Regions from separate parts of the Actinoallomurus sp. CA-150999 genome, predicted to be linked through region 1. Evidence: riboswitches for the same ligand, from Rfam matches in the RefSeq annotation. Region 1 holds a riboswitch; each other region holds the start of a gene.
The links. A riboswitch is a leader RNA that binds a small molecule or an ion and turns the genes downstream of it on or off. The one in region 1 is predicted to bind cobalamin.

Region 1 (4,809 bases):
GCTCCTCGACGAGCCCACGACGTATCTGGACATCGCTCACCAGGTGGAAGTACTGGACCTGATCCGGCAGCTCAACCATGAGCGCGGCCGCACCGTCGTCGCCGTCCTCCACGACCTCAATCAGGCCGCCCGCTACGCCGATCACATCGTCGCCATGAAGGCCGGCCGCATCATGGCCCAGGGCCCGCCGCGTGACGTGGTCACCGCGGACCTGGTCCGGGAGGTCTTCGGCCTGACGTCCGTCGTCGTCCCGGACCCGGTCACCGGCGGCCCGCTCGTCGTGCCCGGCATGGCGTGGCAGCCCGAAGCGGAGGATGACCGCGTTCGGTAGCCACGCCACGCGAAGGTCAGAACGCCTCGTCGAGACTGACCGTCCCCTCGACGGCGACCTGGTAGGCCGAGACGCGGCGTTCGAAGAAGTTGGACAGTTCCTGGACGTCCTGCAGTTCCATGAACGGGAACGGATTGGCGGTGCCGTACCGGATCGGCATGCCGAGGCGGGCGAGGCGCTGGTCGGCGACGTTCTCCAGGTAGGCGCGCATGTCGGTGGCGGTCATGCCGGGCAGGCCGTCGCCGCACAGGTCGTGGGCGAAGGCGAGTTCGGCGGCGACGGCCTCCTCCAGCATCGCCCAGACCTGCCCGGTCAGCTCCTCGTCGAACAGGTCGGGCTCTTCGGCGCGTACGGTGTCGACGACGCTGAAGGCGAATTCCATGTGCATCGACTCGTCGCGGAAGACCCAGTTCGTGCCCGAGGCGAGGCCGTTGAGCAGGCCGCGCGAGCGCAGCCAGTAGACGTAGGCGAAGGCGCCGTAGAAGAACAGGCCCTCGATGCAGGCGGCGAAGCAGATCAGGTTGAGCAGGAACGCCCGCCGGTCCTCCCGGGTCCGCAGCCGGTCCATCGCGCCGAGGGAGTCGATCCAGCGGAAGCAGAACTCGGCCTTGTCGCGGATGGAGGGGATGTTCTCCACCGCGGCGAACGCCTTGACGCGTTCGTCGTGGTCGGGCAGGTAGGTGTCGAGCAGGGTCAGGTAGAACTGCACGTGTACGGCCTCTTCGAACAGCTGCCGTGACAGGTACAGGCGCGCCTCGGGCGCGTTGAGGTGGGTGTAGAGGTTGAGCACCAGGTTGTTGGCCACGATCGTGTCGCCGGTGGCGAAGAACGCCACCAGCCGGTTGACCAGGTGCAGTTCCTCCGGGGTGAGCCGGGACAGGTCGGCCAGGTCCGAGTGCAGGTCGACCTCCTCCACGGTCCAGGTGTTGCGGATCGCCGCGCGGAACCGTTCGTAGAACGCCGGGTAGCGCATCGGCCGCAGGGTCAGGTCCATCCCAGGGTCGAGCAGGCTCGTGAAGTCTCTTCCTGACGTGCTCACTGGCAGGCCTCGCAGGTCTCGGGGTTCTCCAGGGAGCACATGAGCGCTTCCTGGGCAGGGGCGACGGTCGTCTGCGCGATGCGGGTGGCCGGCCGTGACCGCAGGTAGTACGTGGTCTTCAGGCCCGATCGCCAGGCGTAGGCGTACATCGAGGACAGCTTCCCGATGGTCGGGCTGGCCATGAACAGGTTCAGCGACTGGGACTGGTCGATGTAGGGCGTACGCGCGGCGGCCAGGTCGATCAGTGCCTTCTGCGGGAGTTCCCACGCGGTGCGGTACAGCCGCCGCAGTTCCGCGGGGAGCTCCTCGATCTCCTGCACCGATCCGTCGGCGCGCTTGATCGCGTCGCGCACCGGCGGCGTCCAAAGCCCGCGCGCCTTCAGATCCGCCACCAGGTAGGTGTTGATCTGCAGGAACTCCCCCGACAGGGTCTCGCGCTTGAAGACGTTGGACACCTGCGGCTCGATGCACTCGTAGCAGCCGGCGATGGAGGCGATGGTCGCGGTCGGCGCGATCGCGACCAGCAGTGAGTTGCGCAGCCCGACCTCACCGATCCGGGCCCGCAGCGCCTCCCACTCGGCGGCGTGGACCGGGCCGGCGTCGGGCCAGTGGTCCGGGTGCAGGACGCCCCGGGCGGCGCGCGTCCGGTCGTAGGAGGGGTGCGGGCCGTGGGTCGCGGCCAGCGCCGCCGACTCCCCGTACGCCGCGAGCGCGATCTCTTCGGCGATGCGGGTGGACAGCGCGAGCGCCTCGGGTGAGTCGAAGGGCAGCCGCAGCCGGAAGAACACGTCCGCCAGGCCCATCACGCCGAGCCCGATCGGCCGCCACCGCCGGTTCGCCTTCGCCGCCTCCGGCGTCGGGTAGAAGCCGCGGTCGATCGTGCGGTCCAGGAACCGCACCGCCGTACGCGCGGTCGCCCGCAGCCTCGCCCAGTCGACCCCGTCGTCGGTCACGTGGGCGGCGAGGTTGATCGAGCCGAGGTTGCACACCGCGGTCTCGGCGTCGTGGGTGACCTCGAGGATCTCGGTGCACAGGTTGGACAGGTGCACGACGTTGCCGGGCTCGGCGGTCTGGTTGCAGGCGCGGTTGGCGGCGTCCTTGAACGTCATCCAGCCGTTGCCGGTCTGGGCGAGGGTGCGCATCATCGCCCCGTACAGCTGCCGCGCCGGGACCTGCCGGACGAACCGGCCCTCGGCCTCGGCCGCCCGGTACGCGCGGTCGAACTCCTCGCCCCACCGGTCCACCAGCTCCGGCACCTGCTTGGGATCGAACAGCGACCAGGTCGCGTCCGCCTCGACCCGGCGCATGAACTCATCCGGCACCCAGTTGGCCAGATTGAGGTTGTGCGTACGCCGCGCGTCCTCCCCGGTGTTGTCCCGAAGCTCGAGGAACTCCTCCACGTCGGCGTGCCAGGGCTCGAGGTAGACGCACGCGGCGCCCTTGCGCCGGCCGCCCTGATTGACCGCCGCGACGCTCGCGTCCAGCGTCCGCAGCCACGGCACGATCCCGTTGGAGTGCCCGTTCGTGCCCCGGATCAGCGAGCCCCGGCTCCGCACCCGGCTCCAGGAGATCCCGATGCCGCCGGCGTACTTGCTCAGCCGGGCCACCTGGCCGTACCGCTCGTAGATGGCCTCCAGCTCATCGCGCGGCGAGTCCAGCAGGAAGCAGGAGGACAGCTGCGGGCGGGCGGCGCCGGAGTTGAACAGCGTCGGCGAACTCGGCAGGTACGCCAGCCGCGACATCAGGCCGTACAGCTCCGCCGCCTCGGCCACGCTCTCGGCGAGCCCGCAGGCCACCCGCAGGAAGAAGTGCTGCGGGCGCTCCAGCACCCGCCGCGTCGTCGGATGCCGCAGCAGGTACCGGTCGTAGACCGTACGAAGCCCGAAGTAGGTGAACCGGTCGTCGGCGTAGTGGTCGACCAGCGCGTCCAGCGCCGCCGCATTGCGGTCGACGAACCCCGCGGTCTGCTCGTTGAGCAGCCCCTGCCCATGGGCCGCCGCGACGGACTCGGTGAACGTCACCGGCCCGGTCTCCTCCGCGATCGACCGGGCGAGCAGCCGGGCCGCCACCGTCGAGTAGACCGGGTCGGTGACGACCAGCGCGGCAGCCCGCCGTACGGCCTCGGCCAGATCACCGGCTCCGGCGATGAGCAGCGGATCGGCCGCCGGCAATCCGGCGCAGACGCGCTCGATCTCGGCCGCGAGCGTGGCCTCGGGCGGCGTAGGGGGCGCGATGAGCTGTTGTGTCACGGTGCTCTCTCCTCGTGGGCTTCACCCTCGTGAGAAGACGCGCACGGACGACAAGGCTCCGCCGCCGACCCTCCCACGAGGCCTGGACGACCGCGCGCTCTCGCGCACGGGTCACTGGCAGGTCTTCGGACTCGCGGGCAGCACGCCGTCAGGCGCGTCCTACTGGCCGTCGCTTCCCGGGCCCGGTCGGGCCCAGTGCTGTTGACGGCGGTCGTTCCCACTCACCGCTGCGGGGCAGTCCCGGCCTCTCACCGGGTTCCCTCTTACGACACCCGCCACACGATGCACAGGTGAACCAGCAACACGAGAACCATACATGTAGGGGCAGTCGAAATGAACAACCACCAGATATTGGGGTGTCGCCGAGAAGGATCGCGGAGCCCAGGCACGCCGAACGGCCCCCGGCGGTGATCCACCGAGGGCCTCCAGGGGTGTGTCCTACGCCGTGACCGGTGCCTGCGCGGTCCGGGGGCCTTCGGCCGTACGGGCGAGCAGGCGTTCGGCCATCGGCGCGAAGCACAGGCCGATCGCGGCCCACATGATCGCTTGTGCGGCCACCGAGTACAGGCGGAAGGAGAACAGCACGTCCGCCGGGAAGCCCGGGTAGACGATCTGGCCCTGCCGGTTCTTCAGCGGCAGCGGCGTCTCCGTCGCGTGCCGGCCGTACTCGTGGACGTTCGCCGACAGGTGCCCGAGCGAGGGAAGCACGGACATCACGACGCCGAGCGCCACGACGCAGGCCAGCCCGGCCAGCAGGGTGGCGTTCCAGTTCCCGAAGCGGGGCTTGAGCCTCTGGCCGAGCCAGACCGCCAGGATCAGGAACGCGATGGAGAACCCGACCATCAGCAGGTACAGGCCGCCTCGATCACGGATGGTCTCGCCGTGGCCGATCGCCGGCGGGTTGGCCGGGTACTTGACGAAGGGGATCAGGTAGAAGCCCAGGAACCCGCCGAGGGCGACCAGCAGCGCCAGCGTCCGTGGCCGCAGGTTCCCCGTGCGGCCACAGGCCAGGATGTAGGCCACCGCGTACAGGCCGCCCATCGCGGCGCCGAACAGGATGACGCCCACGCCGATGCCGACGTTCGCCTGGATGGTGCGGCTGAAGATGTCCGGGCCGGCGGCCTCGGGCGTGATGCCCGCCGCCTTGTCGAGAATCGCCTGAGCGGCGTCCCGGCCGCTCTCATAGTCGA
Region 2 (4,809 bases), 620 kb from region 1:
GAGATATAATGGCGCAGTTCTCGGCCTCGGTCGCGTGGTACCGTTTCCCGGCCTCGGAAATATTGTCGGCGGCGGTCTGAACGCTTTTGGCGTGATTCTCATGCGCTGCGGCCGCGACTCCAAGCGCCATTCCGATAGCGGCTGCGAGCTCTATTCCGGTGGGCCACATGCCGACGAGGGCTTCGGAAACTCCGAGACCTGCCAGCTGATTCGAGGTGCCGGAAAGAGGTTCGAGGCCGTCTGACACGGTGCTCGCCGCACCGTTGAAGACCGACCGATCCGGAAACTGCAGTTTTTCGCGTTCACTCATCGCGTCATCCTCGGGTGATCATCAGCTCCCGCTGAGACTGTGCCTGCGTTCCAGGGACCATCGTAGTCTCTAACACACAGTCTTGTCTGTAAGAGGGTGGCCGACACGGGCCTTCGAGTGCCGGCCCACGCCACGCTTGGGCTGACTCTGAGGCGCGAGTCACGGCGGGACTGCCCGCTCCGGTCACACCGAAGATCGCCGGCTTCGTGCCGTAGGTGCCCGAGTAGGAGATCCCGGCCGCCTGGTCGAGATCCTGACCTGCCTCGACCGCCGCCCGCTCAACACTCACCTTCGGTGCCGCGTCGGACCGGCGAACTCGACGGCCGTCCGGTCAGGGAAGGTTTCCGCGAACGGTATCGCTCGACCGCGGATTCACCTGTTGGTGTTGGTCGCCCATGTCACATTGTGGCCGTTGTAGATCACCATGTTGTCGTCGGCCTGGAGCACCAGCGTCGCGCCATCGTGGCCGGACGTTCCCGACGCCCAGACCGCCTGTCTGCCGTTGACGTAGACGACCAGATTGCCGTCGCTCTGGAACTCGGCGTACGCACCGGCGTGATGCGTCCCGCTGGACCAGATGATCTTGCTGCTCGTGTCGCGCAGCACGAGGTCGCCGCCCGTCTGCATGGTCAACGCGAGGCGGTTCGTGCGCAGGGTCTTACCCACGTTGAGGTCGTACGGCGCATGCACTTCGAGTGCAAACGGATTCCCGCCCGACATCGGCTTCTCACTCGCCGGAACGCCCTTGCGGGCGGCTTTACCCGAGGGACCGCCCTTGTTGGCCGCATGGGCGCGAGGTGAGGGTTTGCCGGAGGCCTTGGGCTCGGCGCTCTTGGGGGCCGCCGACTTGTCCGTCGCGTGTGCTGAGGGTGTCGGGGTCGGGGTGGCCGACGGGGACATGGAGGTGTACGCGCCCGGCGGAGGCTGCTGGCCGTTACCGGCCAGCACCCTGTCGGCAGTCCCCGAGGCGGGGTGCTTCTTGGCGTGGCGCGAGCCCGTGCCGATCAGCAGGATCGGGACCGCGAGCAGGACGGCCCCGCCGATCGCGACCGCGGCCAGCACGGGTTTCTTCGGCCGGTCCGGCGGCATCTCGTCGGCGTTCGCCGCACCGGTCTGCGGGGCGACCTCCACCGCGACGTCCGTCGCCGGGGCGGGGTCCTCCTGCTCCTTCGCCGCCGACGGTGTGTCCTTCGGCCGCTCTTCGGTCTCGTCGGCCTTCTTCTCGTCGGCCTTCTTCTCGGCGGGCTTCTTCTCCTCGACGGCCTTCTTCTCCTCGGTGGCGGACCGGTCGCCGTCGTGGGCCGACTCGGCGCCGCCGGCCGGCGCCAGGTCTCCTGCCTCCTCGATGTCCGCCTTGGGCAGTTCCACCGGCCGGCGGATACCGAGCGACTCCACGCGTTCGCCGGGTCCTGACTGCGAAGACAAGATCGCTCTCCTTAGGTCTGAATCAGATCGCGGGCGGCATCGGGTCCAGCGGCGCGCCGACCGGGTGCTGCGGGACGTCCCTCCCGATGAGGGCACGTGCCGGCGCAGCGCTTCGTCGAGCCGCTCCAGCGTGGCTCGGTCGGCGTGGTCCAGAGCCCCGGCCCGGCCGGTCCCCGGTCCGCATCCTCCGGCGGGTCACGATCTACCTCCGGTGACGGATTCGGTCGCGGCGAGAGAGAGGGCGGTCGTCCGTGCACCTCCTCCACGCGACGGCGCGGCGGTCCAATGTCGGCCCCTCGCCCCGTACGCAGGCGGTATCGGCGGTAGGCCGACCCCTCGGTAAGGCATACGAATCCCACCGTGTTCGGGTTCACCAACGGACGGCTCCATTTTCGGGCGAATACCACCGATCTTTCCCGAGTACGCCCGGCGGCTTCGCGCTGCTCGACGACGCCGTCGCGGCGTACGGGTGCGCGTCTTCGGTCGAGACGACCTGGTTCAGGAGCCGCGAGTATCGGGGGCGACGGGGATTGGTACGCTCGCGGCCGGCATGGAATGACGCGAGGTGCCCCTACGAGGGGAGAATCGGGAAGCCGGTGAAATTCCGGCACGGGCCCGCCGCGGTAACCGGGGAGCCGCCGTCCACGCGCGCACGCGCAGCCACTGGCCGCCAGGCCGGGAAGGCGGATGGTCAGGCATCGATCCGGAAGTCCGAAGACCGGCCTCGCTCCACCGGCCACCGCCACGGTGGCCTGACGCAGCGGGAGCCTGCCCATGAACGCCGGCATCTACGACGTGGTCCACCGTCGCCGTGACGTGCGCGCCCAGTTCACCGGCGCGCCGATACCAGAAGACGTCCTCCACCGGATCTTGACGGCTGCGCACGCCGCGCCCAGTGTCGGGCTCTCCCAACCCTGGGACTTCATCATCGTGGAGGACCCGGCCGTACGGCGCGCCTTCCATGACCACGTCCAGCACGAACGCACCACGTTCGCCGCCACCCTCACCACGGCCGCCGCCGACCATTTCGCCCGGATAAAGATCGACGGTGTACTGGAGAGCAGCCTGTCGATCGTGGTCACCTACGATCCCGACCGGGGCAGCCCCGCGGTCTTGGGCCGACACGCCATCGCCGACGCGGGACTGTACTCGGTCTGCCTGGCCATCCAGAACCTATGGCTGGCCGCCACCGCCGAGGACCTGGGCGTCGGCTGGGTGTCCTTCTACCGCGAACCGCACCTGCGTCAGCTGCTCGGTATTCCGACCGGAATCCGGCCCGTCGCCTGGCTGTGTGTAGGGCCGGTCACCCATCTGGAGGCCGTGCCGGATCTCGAACGGCACGGCTGGCGCCACCGTCGCCCCGTGGAGGCGGCGATCCATCACAACCGCTGGTGAGCCCCGCAGGGCGTCACCGGAGGTCACCGCAGGTTCGTAGTGCCCCACGCGCATGGGTCATGTCCCTGGATGTGGTGCACGAAGGGAGCGCAAGGCGCGTGGGCTGGACGGCCTTCGGCTCCACGCCGGCTGCCGGTACCGGCGTCGCCGCCCCGTACCGTAGGTCATGCGGCCGGATCGTGGGGTCGTGCTCAGCCCGTTTCGGCCTCGGTCCGTGGTGCTCGAGTCAGGGTGAGAGCGCTACCTGCCACGCCGATAACGATGATCGCGATGGCCACGCTGATCCCGCCCTCATGGTCCCAGTAGACGTCCTTGAGCTCGATCAGCAGGGCGGCCTCGTCGACGACAAGAGCGAGCCCGATGCCGAAGGCCAGGCCCATCCACATGCGCCAGCGAGGGGAGCGCTCGACGAGTCCGCATGCTCCCACGGCGATCAGCGCCAAGATGCCCCAGATGTAGTGGTGGATGTGCACGCCACCGACCCGGACATTCCCCAGGCCGGCGACGTGGACGTGGATCGCCCAAGTCAGCAGGCGCAGCCCGGCGAACGTCGCGGTGAATCCCCACCAGGCCAGCACCAGTCCCCGCCGGGTCGGATGAACGTCCCGCAACCGGCGTGGGCGACGCTGTTCCAAGCGGCGGGCCTTGTGGTCTCGCGGCACCTGTTCGGTCACTCGGCGAGCGTACTTCGACTCATCGGCTCTTCGCGGTCACGGTGGCCGGCTGTACCCGGAATGACGTAGGGCCGGGAAGCTCTCAGTCCTACGGTGCGGGTATGACCTCCGAATCCGGCGTCATCATCCTTGAGATCGATGGCATGAGGCTGATCGGGGGCCAGACTGTAAAGCATCGATCGGCGCGGATTCGGGGAGGCATTGGGTGCGAGACCATCCGGGGCGATGGTTTGTCATCCTGGTCGTGGCTGTCGCCGCGGCGTTCTGGGTGCTGAAACACGGCGGAGATGATTCCGGCGGCATGCGACCAACCGGGTCCGGCAGGTCCGGCGTCGCATCGACACCGAGTGGCAAGGCTCCTGGCCGATCGGATTCGACGTCGGATTCGAACGACCCCTCGCGCTTTGCCGCACAGGTCATCAAGCACGCACGCGAGGCCAGGATCAGCCCGAAACTGCTGATGGCGATCCTGTACAACGAATCGGACAAGCCACACGACCCGGGCTTCGAACGCGCCTGGCAGAAGATCAAGCCAGATGCCGCGTTCGGCATCGCCGACATGCACCGGCCTGCGTTCAATGAGGTCAAACACGGCCGCAGCTTCGCCAACCGGAGCTGGGAGGAACTTCCTGACGACCCCGACCTCGCGATCACTGCCGCGGCCTGGTATCTGCACGACCTGGCTACCGACTTGCCCGCCAAATGGTCCGGGCCGTACACCCGAAATGAGTTGCTGGCTCTCGGCTACAACGCCGGGCCCGGCACCATGAGGGCATTCGCCCGCGGTGCTAAACCTGGTGACGTCGCCCAGTCCTACCTGGACCGCCTACGTCAGAACTGGGCAACGGCCGAACGGGCCCTCCGCCGTTAGCAGCGAGCATTTATAGCCGTGTCCGGTGATGTTCAGGTGGCTCGCACCACTTGCGTCATGCCTTCGTCCTGGATCGGTTGTGGTGCGGGCCGTCGGGCGGTGTCGCTGACGCGGATGAGGATGGCGACGAGCAC
Region 3 (4,809 bases), 860 kb from region 1:
CGGGGCCGAAGAGCCGATGCTGCGCGTGGTCGAGCCGGCCGGCGGGCGGAGCGTGATGGTGGTCGCCATGCCGACGTCCCGCATCGCTTGGTCGTACCTGTGGGGCCGAGGCGGCCAGGCGGACGCCGCCGACCCCGCGCGCGCCGCCGAGGCGATCGCGCACTCCCTCGGCCGCTGAGTCGCGGCGGTCGCCGGCCGACTGAGAGGTCGCCTGCCGGCCGGCGCTTTACAAAACCCACTTCCGAACGTATGTTCGAACTTGTCGCCTGCCTTCCCCCAGGCTCACTCCCTGTCATCGATCCGGAAGGTGGGCGGCCCGCGTGGGCGGAGCGAGCGAAGGGTTTGTGGGGCGTGGAGACGCGCCGGGCGGCGGCCGATGAGCCGGGTGTACGGCGACCCGGTCGAGGTCTGGGTCAGCGACGGCAGGCCCTCGCGCTTCGTCTGGCGCGGCCGGCTCTACACGGTGCTGCGCGTCCTGGATCGCTGGGTCACCACCCGCGACTGGTGGCACGAACGGCACCCTGAGGCCCCGGAAGGCGCCGAGCGGGAGTTCTGGCGCGTCGAGGCCACCCCGGACCGGGCGATCGGCGTGTACGAACTGCGTCACGACCAGGCGACCGGCACGTGGATGCTCTCCCGCGCTTGGAACTAGGGATCTCAGGACTCGACGAGGTCGCGGATGGCCTTCAGGGTCGGTTCGTCCTTCACTCCGGCGATGAGGAGCGTGGTCACGGGGGAGTCCTGCCACAGCCGGAGGCGTTCCTTGATGCGGCCGATCGGGCCGAGCAGGGAGATGGAGTCGGCCAGCTCGTCCGGCACCGCCTTGATCGCCTCGTCGCGCCGGCCCGACAGGAACAGCTCCTGCACGCGTACGGCCTCCTCGGCGTAGCCCAGCCGCCCGATCAGGTCGAGGTGGAAGTTGCGGTCCTTGGCGCCCATCCCGCCGATGTAGAACGCCAGCGGGATCTTGGCGAACTCCAGCGCGGTCGCCAGGTCGTCCGTCACGATCGTCGTCACGGTCGCGGCGATGTCGAACCCCTCCCTGCGGCCCGCCAGCGACGCGCCGAACACCGCCTCGATCTGCGTCGGATCGACGAAGAGGGGCAGCCAGCCGTCCGCGATCTCGGTGGCGAGGGCGATGTTCTTCGGGCCCTCCGCGCCGAGGTACACCGGGATCCGCGGGCGTACGGGATGGACGATCGACTTGAGCGGCTTGCCGAGGCCGGTGACGCGGCCGGGAGCGTACGCCGACGGCGGCAGCGGCAGCGGGTAGTGGGGGCCGGCGGAGGTCACCGGCTCCTCGCGCCGCCAGACGTCCCGCATGATCCGGACGTACTCGCGCGTGCGCTCCAGCGGCCGGGCGAACGGCACGCCGTACCAGCCCTCGACGACCTGAGGGCCGGACGCGCCGATGCCGAGGGTGAGCCGGCCGCCGGACAGTGCGTCGAGGGTCAGCGCGTGCATGGCGGTCGCGGCGGGGGTACGGGCGGACATCTGGACCACCGCCGTGCCCAGTTTGATGCGCGACGTCCGGGCGCCGTACCAGGCGAGCGTGGTGAAGGCGTCGGAACCGTACGCCTCGGCGGTGAAGACGTATTCGTAGCCGAGCCGTTCGGCGGCCAGCACCGTCTCGGTGGCGTCCTCCGGATCCCGCTGCCAGTAGCCGACGTTGATGCCGAGCCTCATCCGCGCGCCTCCTCGAAACTAGAACACGTTCTATTCAAGCAGATCGACGTCGATCCGGCACGGGCCCGAGGCTCTGCGCCGAACCTGCGCTCTCCCTGCGCCGGACCCGCAGTGTCCCTGTGCCGGGGCCGCGATGCCCCTGCGTCGGACCTGCGGTGTCGCGGGCCAGACCGGATATGTCATGCTGTCTTCCGGCGATACGCGGAGGAACCCGGTGTGAATCCGGGGCTGTCGCGCAACTGTGACCGGGGAGTTCTTCCTCAAGAATGGCCACGGCGTGAGCCGGAAGGTCGAGGGCGGGCGGCGAGCCGGGAGCCAGGAGACTCCGGCCGCCGATGCCAGGCCACCTACGGGCGCGTTAACCCGAGGAAAGGACGACCACCGGGTGAACACCTATCCGTTCTCCGCCATCACGGGGCTGGACGACCTCAAGCTCGCCCTCCTGATCAACGCGGTCTCCCCGGCCGTCGGCGGCGTGCTGGTCCGTGGCGAGAAGGGCACCGCCAAGTCCACCATCGTGCGGGGCCTCGCCGCGCTGCTGCCGGACGTCACGGTCGTGGCGGACTGCCGGTTCTCCTGCGACCCGCAGGCGCCGGACCCGCAGTGCCCCGACGGGCCGCACGTCGACGACGACGGCACGCTGGTCCGGCCGGCGCGGCTCGTCGAGCTGCCGATCGGCGCCGCCGAGGACCGCCTCACCGGCTCGCTCGACCTCGAACGCGCCCTGACCGAGGGCGTCCAGGCATACCAGCCCGGCCTGCTGGCCGAGGCCCACCGCGGCGTCCTGTACGTCGACGAGGTGAACCTGCTCCACGACCACCTCGTGGACCTCCTTCTCGACGCCGCCGCGATGGGGCACTCGTACGTCGAGCGCGAGGGCGTCTCCATCCGGCACGCCTCCCGGTTCCTGCTGGTCGGCACGATGAACCCCGAAGAGGGCGAGCTGCGGCCGCAGCTGCTCGACCGGTTCGGCCTGACGGTGGAGGTGGCGGCCACCCGGGACCCGGAGGAACGGGCGGAGGTCGTCCGGCGGCGCCTGGCCTACGAGGCCGATCCCGCGGCGTTCACGCTCGGCTGGGCGCGGGCCGAGGCCGAGCTGGCCTGGCGGATCGGCCAGGCCCGCGCCAGGCTCTCCGAGGTCGTGCTGCCGGACGGCGCGCTGCGCCAGATCACGGCGGTGTGCGCCGCGTTCGAGGTGGACGGGCTGCGCGCCGACATCGTGATGGCCCGCGCCGCGATGGCCCTCGCCGCCTGGCACGACCGGACCGTCGTCACCGCCGCCGACGTCCGTATCGCCGCCCGGCTCGCCCTCCCGCACCGGCGCCGCCGCGACCCCTTCGACGCGCCGGGCCTGGACGAGGACAAGCTCGACGACGTCCTCGAGAACACCGGCGGCTACGACTCCGACGACGCCTCCGAGCCGGACGTGCCCCAGCCACGCGGGGGAAGCGAGCCGGACACCGGACCCGACCCGGACATGACGGTCGACTGGGACGCCCGGCGCAAGCCTGACGACGAGGATCCCGACGACCCCGGCCCGGACGACGGGCCCGACGGCCCCGGGCCGGACGGCTCCGGCCCGGACGGGCCCGGCGACTCCGACGGGCGAGACGCCCGCGAGGGGCCGCTGGTCGACATCGAGCAGGCGCTGTCGGGCGAGGGCGCGTCGGACGAGGACGACGAAGAGCGCACCCGGGTGGACTCCCCGGAACCCGCGCCCGCCGACGCCGTCTACCGGACGCGGGTGTTCACCGTGCCGGGCCTCGGCGACGGCGCGCCGGGCCGCCGCTCGCGCGCCCGCACACCGTACGGCCGGACGACCGGCGCGCGTCCGGGCGCGCGTTCGCTGCACCTGACCGCGACGCTCCTCGCCGCCGCCCCGCACCAGCGCGCCCGCGGCCGCACCGGCCCCGGGCTGGTGATCCGCTCCGGCGACCTGCGCGAACGCGTCCGGGAGGGCAGGGAGGGCAACCTGGTGCTGTTCGTCGTCGACGCGAGCGGCTCGATGGCCGCCCGGCAGCGGATGCGCGCGGTGAAGGGCGCCGTGCTCAGCCTCCTCCTCGACGCCTACCAGCGCCGCGACAAGGTCGGCCTGATCACCTTCCGGGGCACGTCCGCCGAGCTCGCGCTGCCCCCCACCTCCTCCGTCGAGGCCGGGGCCCGCCGCCTCGAGACCCTGCCCACCGGCGGGCGTACCCCGCTCGCCGCGGGACTGCTGCGCGCCGCCGACGTGCTGCGCGGCGAACGCCTGCGCGACCCCGCCCGCCGTCCGCTGCTCGTCCTCGTGACCGACGGCCGGGCGACCCACGGCTCACCCGCCGACGCGCTGCGCGCCGCCGGACTCCTGCACGGCGTCACCGCCGTCGTGGTCGACTGCGAGCACGGCCCCGTACGCCTCGGGCTCGCCGGCGGGATCGCCGCCCGCCTCGGCGCCGAGGTCGTCCGGCTGGAGGAACTGGCCGCCGACGCCCTCACCAGTGTCGTCAACGACAGCAGGGCGGCGGCGTGACCCCGGAACGAAAGATCAATCTCGACGATGAGTTCGTGACCGTCGTCGTACGGGAGGACTGACATGCCGCAGGGAAAGCCGTCGCAGGTGCCCGATGACGGGCTCACGACCCGCCAGCGCCGCAACCGGCCCCTGGTGGTCGTCCACACCGGGCCGGGCAAGGGCAAGTCCACCGCCGCCTTCGGACTGGCCCTGCGCGGCTGGAACCAGGGCTGGCCGATCGGGGTGTTCCAGTTCGTCAAGTCCGCCAAGTGGCGCATCGGCGAGGAGCGGGCCCTGCGCGTCCTCGGCGAGTCCGGCGAGGGCGGCCCGGTCACCTGGCACAAGATGGGCGAGGGCTGGTCGTGGATCCAGCGGCCCGGAACCGAGGAGGACCACGCGGCGGACGCGCGCGAGGGCTGGGAGCAGATCAAGCGCGACCTCGCCGCCGAGACCTACACGCTGTACGTGCTGGACGAGTTCACCTACCCGATGAAGTGGGGATGGGTGGACGTCGAGGACGTCGTCGCGACGCTGCGGGACCGCCCGGGGTACCAGCACGTCGTCATCACCGGCCGCGACGCCGACCCGCGTCTGGTGGAGCTCGCCGACCTCGTCACCGAGATGGGGAAGGT
Region 4 (4,809 bases), 810 kb from region 1:
AGCTTCGCCGGGTCCATCGCCTGGACGGTGGCGTACTCGTCGAGGAGCTGTTCGAGCTTGGCCAGGTCCCCGTACGTGTCGGCGCGCGCCATCGGCGGCACCAGATGGTCGACGACCACGGCGTGGCCGCGCCGTTTCGCCTGGGTGCCCTCGCCCGGGTCGTTGACGATGAACGGGTAGACGAGCGGCAGGTCGCCGAGGACCGCGTCCGGAGCGCACTCGGCCGACAGCCCGAGGCCCTTGCCGGGCAGCCACTCAAGCGTGCCGTGCTTGCCGAGGTGGATCACCGCGTCGGCGCCGAACACCTCGTCCAGCCAGCGGTACGCCGCCAGGTAGTGGTGCGAGGGCGGCAGGTCGGGGTCGTGGTAGATCGCCACCGGGTTCTCCCCGAACCCGCGTGGCGGCTGGATCATCAGCACGACGTTCCCGAACCGCAGCGACGCCAGCACGATGTCGTCGTCATCGGTGTACAGCTCGCCCGGCGGCTCGCCCCAGTGCTCCCGCATGCCCTCGCGCAGCGACTCCGGCAGCGCGGTGAACCACCGCTCGTAGTCCTTCAGCGGCACCCGGGCGGGCGCGGCGCGCAGCTGGTCCTCGGTCAGCCACTCGACGTCGTGGCCGCCCGCCGCGATCAGCGAGTGGATCAGCGTATCCCCGTCGGTGGGGTGGTCGCCGACGTCGTAGCCGGCCTCGCGCAGGGCCGCGAGCAGGCGGACCGCCGAGACGGGCGTGTCCAGGCCGACGGCGTTGCCGACGCGGGCGTGCTTGGTCGGGTACGACGACAGCACGATCGCGAGCCTGCGCTCGGCGACCGGCGTGTGCCCGAGCCGTGCCTGGCGGGCGGCGATCCCGGCGACGCGTGCGGCCCGCTCCGGGTCGGCGGTGTACACGGGGATGCCATCCGGTCCCTCCTCCTTGAAGGAGAACGGCACCGAGATCAGCCTGCCGTCGAACTCGGGGATCGCGACCTGCATCGCGGCGTCCATCGGGGACAGCGCGGCGTCCGACGCCTCCCAGGTGGCACGGGACGTCGTCAGGCACAGCCCCTGGATGACGGGGACGTCCAGGGCGGCCAGCGCCCCGGCGTCCCACGCGTCCTCGTCACCGCCCGCCGACGCGTCCGCGGCCACCGCCCCGCCTGCGGCGAGCACGGTGACGACCAGCGCGTCCGCCCGGCCCAGCAGTTCTAGGAGCTCTTCGTCGGCGGAGCGCAGGGAGCCGCAGAAGACGGGAAGCGCGTTAGCGCCCACCTCCTCGATCCGCTCGCACAGCGTGTCCACGAACGCGGTGTTGCCGGACAGCTCGTGCGCCCGGTAGAAGACGACGCCGACGGTCGGCCGGCCGTCCTTCGGCTCGGCGCCGGTCTGGTGCACGCCGTACGCCGGCATCCGCCGCGGCGGCTCGAAGCCCTCGCCCGTGAGCAGCACGGTGTCGGACAGGAAGCGGGCCAGCTCCCGCAGGTTGTCCACGCCGCCCTCGCGCAGGTAGTCCAGCGCCTCCGCGGCGACGCCGGCGGGCACCGTCGACAGCGCCATCAGCTCGGCGTCCGGAGCGGCCTCCCCGCCCAGCGCGATCAGCGGCAGGCCCCGGCGGCGCAGCTCCTCCACGCCCTCCTGCCAGGTCTTCAGCCCGCCGAGCAGCCGGACGACCACGACGTCGGCGCCCTCGCAGAGCCCATCGAGGTCGGCGACGTCCAGCCGGGACGGGTTGCCGGTCACATATCCGGCGTTCGCGGAGCGCGCCGACAGGAGTTCGGTATCGGCCGTTGAGAGCAGCAGGACACGCACGTGTCGTTCCTTCCCTCGGGGGTCCTCGCCCCGGCTCGGGTAAAAGGTCACCGACGGCGGGAAGTCTCCTGACTCCCAGGTCACCGCTCCCCCGCGGCCTTCCAGCTGGTCGCCGTGGCCGTACACGCGGGTTCGCTACCTGGTCACAGTTGCGGGACAGCCCCGGATTCACACCGGGTTCCTTCCCCTCTCCGTCGCGCGCCCAGTCTACGAGCACCACCCTCGGCCCGCACTGCCCCAGGTCACCCGGCTCTGACCCCGGTCTTGGATGAAACTCCCAGGACGCCCACGGGACCGCCCGCGACCATCACCCTTGACATGATGAAGAACTTCATTATGGTGAAGAACTAGTCGCCTCGAAATGGACATTGAGGGAGGTCGCAGTGAAAGATGCCAGCGTGCCGGAACCCGAGCTCGCCATCGTCGCTGTCGGCCGCCAGATACGTGCTCTGCGCAAGGAGCGCGGTCTCACCCTCGACGAGCTCAGCGAGCGGTCCGGCGTCAGCACAGGGCTGATCAGCCAGGTCGAGCGCGGCAAGGGCAACCCCGCCTTCGCCAGCCTCGCCCAGCTCGCGCACGGACTCGACGTGCCGATCGGCCGGTTGTTCCACATCACGGACCAGGTCTCACCCGTGGTTCGCAAGGATGAGCGGCGCAGCCTCAGCCCGCACGGCACCGACGACAGTGCGGTGTACCAGTTGCTCACGCCGAACCTGGACGGCGCTCTGGAGGTGCTGTGGGTGGAGACCTCACCCGGGCATGACACGAGCGCGACCCCGTTCCGGCACAACGGTGAAGAGTTCGGCCTGCTGTTGTCGGGGCGCAAGGACGTCTACGTCGACGGCGTGAAGTACAGCCTGGAGCCGGGTGACTCGATCACCTACCCGTCCAGTGTCCCGCACTGGTATTCCAACCCCGGATCCGAACCCGCCGTCTCCATCTGGGTGATCACGCCTCCCACCTGGTAGGCGCCCGTCTCTCTCAGCGCACCGCGACCGTACGGTCCCGGTGTCGGCCTCGCGCGGCCTGATGCCGCCCGACACCCCAGCGAGGTGCCCTCATGGCATCCACCCTTGACCAGCAGACGTCGGCCGCGGCCGGCCGGCTCTCCTCCCGTCGTACCCTGCTCGCCCTCGGCGGCGGCAACGCCATCGAGTGGTTCGACTGGACCGTCTACGGTCTGCTCGCCGCCCTCATGGGCCCGCATTTCTTCCCGAGCGCCGATCCGGTCTCCGCCACCTTGTCCGCGCTGGCGGTATTCGCGGTCGGCTTCGTCGCACGGCCGCTCGGCGCGATCATCCTCGGCACGCTCGCCGATCGGGTCGGCCGCCGCCGGATCATGCTCGTCTCGGTCGGATCGATGGCCGTCTCGGCGGTCGTCATCGCGGTGCTGCCGACCTACCAGGAGATCGGGGCCTGGGCCGGTGTCATTCTCGCCTGCAGTCGCATCGTGCAGGGCATCTCGACCGGCATCGAGGCACCGCTGACCTCGACGTACGCCGTCGAACTGGCGCCGCCCGGCAAGACCGCCCGATTCGGCGGAATCCTGGGTTCGTACGTGCAGCTCGGCATCTTGGGCGCGTCCGTGGTCAACTTCGTCACGAGCGCCGTCGTCGGCGACGCCGCCATGGCCGACTGGGGCTGGCGGGTGCCGTTCGTGGTCGGTGCGGTCGCGGGCATCGGGGTGCTGTGGCTGCGCCGCGGCCTGCCCGAGACCACGCATGCCGAGCCGGGCACGGGCACCCGCGACCTGTGGGCGCAGGTCGGCCGGAACAAGCTCGCCCTGCTCGCGATCGTCTTCGTGGTCGCCGGCGCGCAGACGTTCAACTACGCGTGGAATGTCGGGCTGCCTGGCCTGGCCCGCTCGGTGTACCACGAGAGCCCCACCGCGATCTTCGGGGTGACGTCGCTGCTCGGCGTTGTCTGCTCGATCCTCTTCATGGTCTTCGGGCGGGCCGCCGACCGGTTCCGCATCTCGCGGACCTTCGTCGCCGCCCAGCTCCTGGCGGTCCCGTTCGTCTTCCTGATGCTCGCCTACAACAGGCCGGGCGTGGTCGTGTTCGCGGTGGTCATGTTGCTGGGCGGCGTGAGCATGGCCTTCACCATGGCGCTCTACAACGTCGTCGCGGCGACTCTGATGCCGGCGAGCTGCCGGGTCACCGGGGTCGGCCTCGGCTACGCCGTCGGCGTCGCCCTGTTCGGTGGGACCGCGCCCTACCTGCTCCTCTGGCTCCGCAAGATCGGCGCCGTGTGGGCCTTCCCCGCGTACGCCGCCGTCATCTTCCTCGTCAGCGTTCTGCTGTACCGCATTGCCTACCGGCGCGGCTCGGTCCGCGTCGGCGACTGAAGGGAGAACCCTTGTCCATCCGACTTCCCGACCGTGAGGCGCCCGTCGTCCGGCGGTCCGACGTGATCGTCGTCGGCGGCGGCCCCGCCGGGGTGGCCGCCGCGGTCGCCGCGGCCCGCGGCGGCGCGAGCGTGACCCTGCTGGAGCGGTACGCCGCGCTCGGCGGCCTGGCCTCCGGCGGCATGGTGCTCGTCCTGGACGACATGTGCAACGGAGACGAGGTGACCGTCGGCGGTGTCGTCGACGAGTACGTCGAGCGGATGCAGAAGCTCGGCCTCGCCGTCTATCCACCCGTCGAGGAGCGCGTCTCCTCGACCGAGATGTGGAACAAGTGGGGCCGATGGGGCTCGTTCGACTTCCATTCCCACACCAACCCCAAGCCGATCTGCTACTCGGTCGCGTTCGATCCCGACGGCTGGAAGCGGGTCTCCAACGACCTGATCCAGGAGAACGGCGTCCACCTGCGCCTGCACAGCTGGTTCTCCCAACCGGTGGTCGAGGACGGTGTGATCAAGGGCGTCGTATGCGAGACCAAGTCCGGTCCTCAGGCCGTCATGGGCGATGTGGTCATCGACACCACCGGCGACATCGACGTCGCGTCCCGCGCGGGCGCCCCGTACACGCACGACCGGTACCTGACCACGCTGGTGTTCCGGCTCGGCGGTGTGGACACCG

Region 2: it holds a riboswitch for cobalamin, as region 1 does, so the genes downstream of both, bluB (5,6-dimethylbenzimidazole synthase) here and ACQP2O_RS44975 (ribonucleoside-diphosphate reductase subunit alpha) in region 1, are expected to answer to the same signal.
Region 3: it holds a riboswitch for cobalamin, as region 1 does, so the genes downstream of both, ACQP2O_RS41210 (putative cobaltochelatase) here and ACQP2O_RS44975 (ribonucleoside-diphosphate reductase subunit alpha) in region 1, are expected to answer to the same signal.
Region 4: it holds a riboswitch for cobalamin, as region 1 does, so the genes downstream of both, cobN (cobaltochelatase subunit CobN) here and ACQP2O_RS44975 (ribonucleoside-diphosphate reductase subunit alpha) in region 1, are expected to answer to the same signal.

Annotation. Positions count from the first base shown of each region.
Region 1 is NZ_CP192063.1:9,768,441-9,773,249, forward strand. Features, by position in the region: gene ACQP2O_RS44965 (ABC transporter ATP-binding protein) at 1-331, shown strand, start outside; gene ACQP2O_RS44970 (ribonucleotide-diphosphate reductase subunit beta) at 348-1,370, opposite strand; gene ACQP2O_RS44975 (ribonucleoside-diphosphate reductase subunit alpha) at 1,367-3,619, opposite strand; cobalamin riboswitch at 3,719-3,934, opposite strand; gene ACQP2O_RS44980 (CbtA family protein) at 4,058-4,809, opposite strand, start outside.
Region 2 is NZ_CP192063.1:9,145,320-9,150,128, forward strand. Features, by position in the region: gene ACQP2O_RS42260 (hypothetical protein) at 1-310, opposite strand, end outside; gene ACQP2O_RS42265 (hypothetical protein) at 683-1,735, opposite strand; cobalamin riboswitch at 2,282-2,476, shown strand; gene bluB (5,6-dimethylbenzimidazole synthase) at 2,510-3,130, shown strand; gene ACQP2O_RS42275 (hypothetical protein) at 3,322-3,804, opposite strand; gene ACQP2O_RS42280 (transglycosylase SLT domain-containing protein) at 4,010-4,675, shown strand; gene ACQP2O_RS42285 (FtsW/RodA/SpoVE family cell cycle protein) at 4,708-4,809, opposite strand, start outside.
Region 3 is NZ_CP192063.1:8,907,749-8,912,557, reverse strand. Features, by position in the region: gene ACQP2O_RS41225 (hypothetical protein) at 1-178, shown strand, start outside; gene ACQP2O_RS41220 (DUF6504 family protein) at 377-652, shown strand; gene ACQP2O_RS41215 (LLM class F420-dependent oxidoreductase) at 658-1,686, opposite strand; cobalamin riboswitch at 1,891-2,012, shown strand; gene ACQP2O_RS41210 (putative cobaltochelatase) at 2,072-4,195, shown strand; gene cobO (cob(I)yrinic acid a,c-diamide adenosyltransferase) at 4,259-4,809, shown strand, end outside.
Region 4 is NZ_CP192063.1:8,963,215-8,968,023, forward strand. Features, by position in the region: gene cobN (cobaltochelatase subunit CobN) at 1-1,787, opposite strand, end outside; cobalamin riboswitch at 1,829-1,998, opposite strand; gene ACQP2O_RS41465 (helix-turn-helix domain-containing protein) at 2,171-2,755, shown strand; gene ACQP2O_RS41470 (MFS transporter) at 2,848-4,134, shown strand; gene ACQP2O_RS41475 (FAD-dependent oxidoreductase) at 4,146-4,809, shown strand, end outside.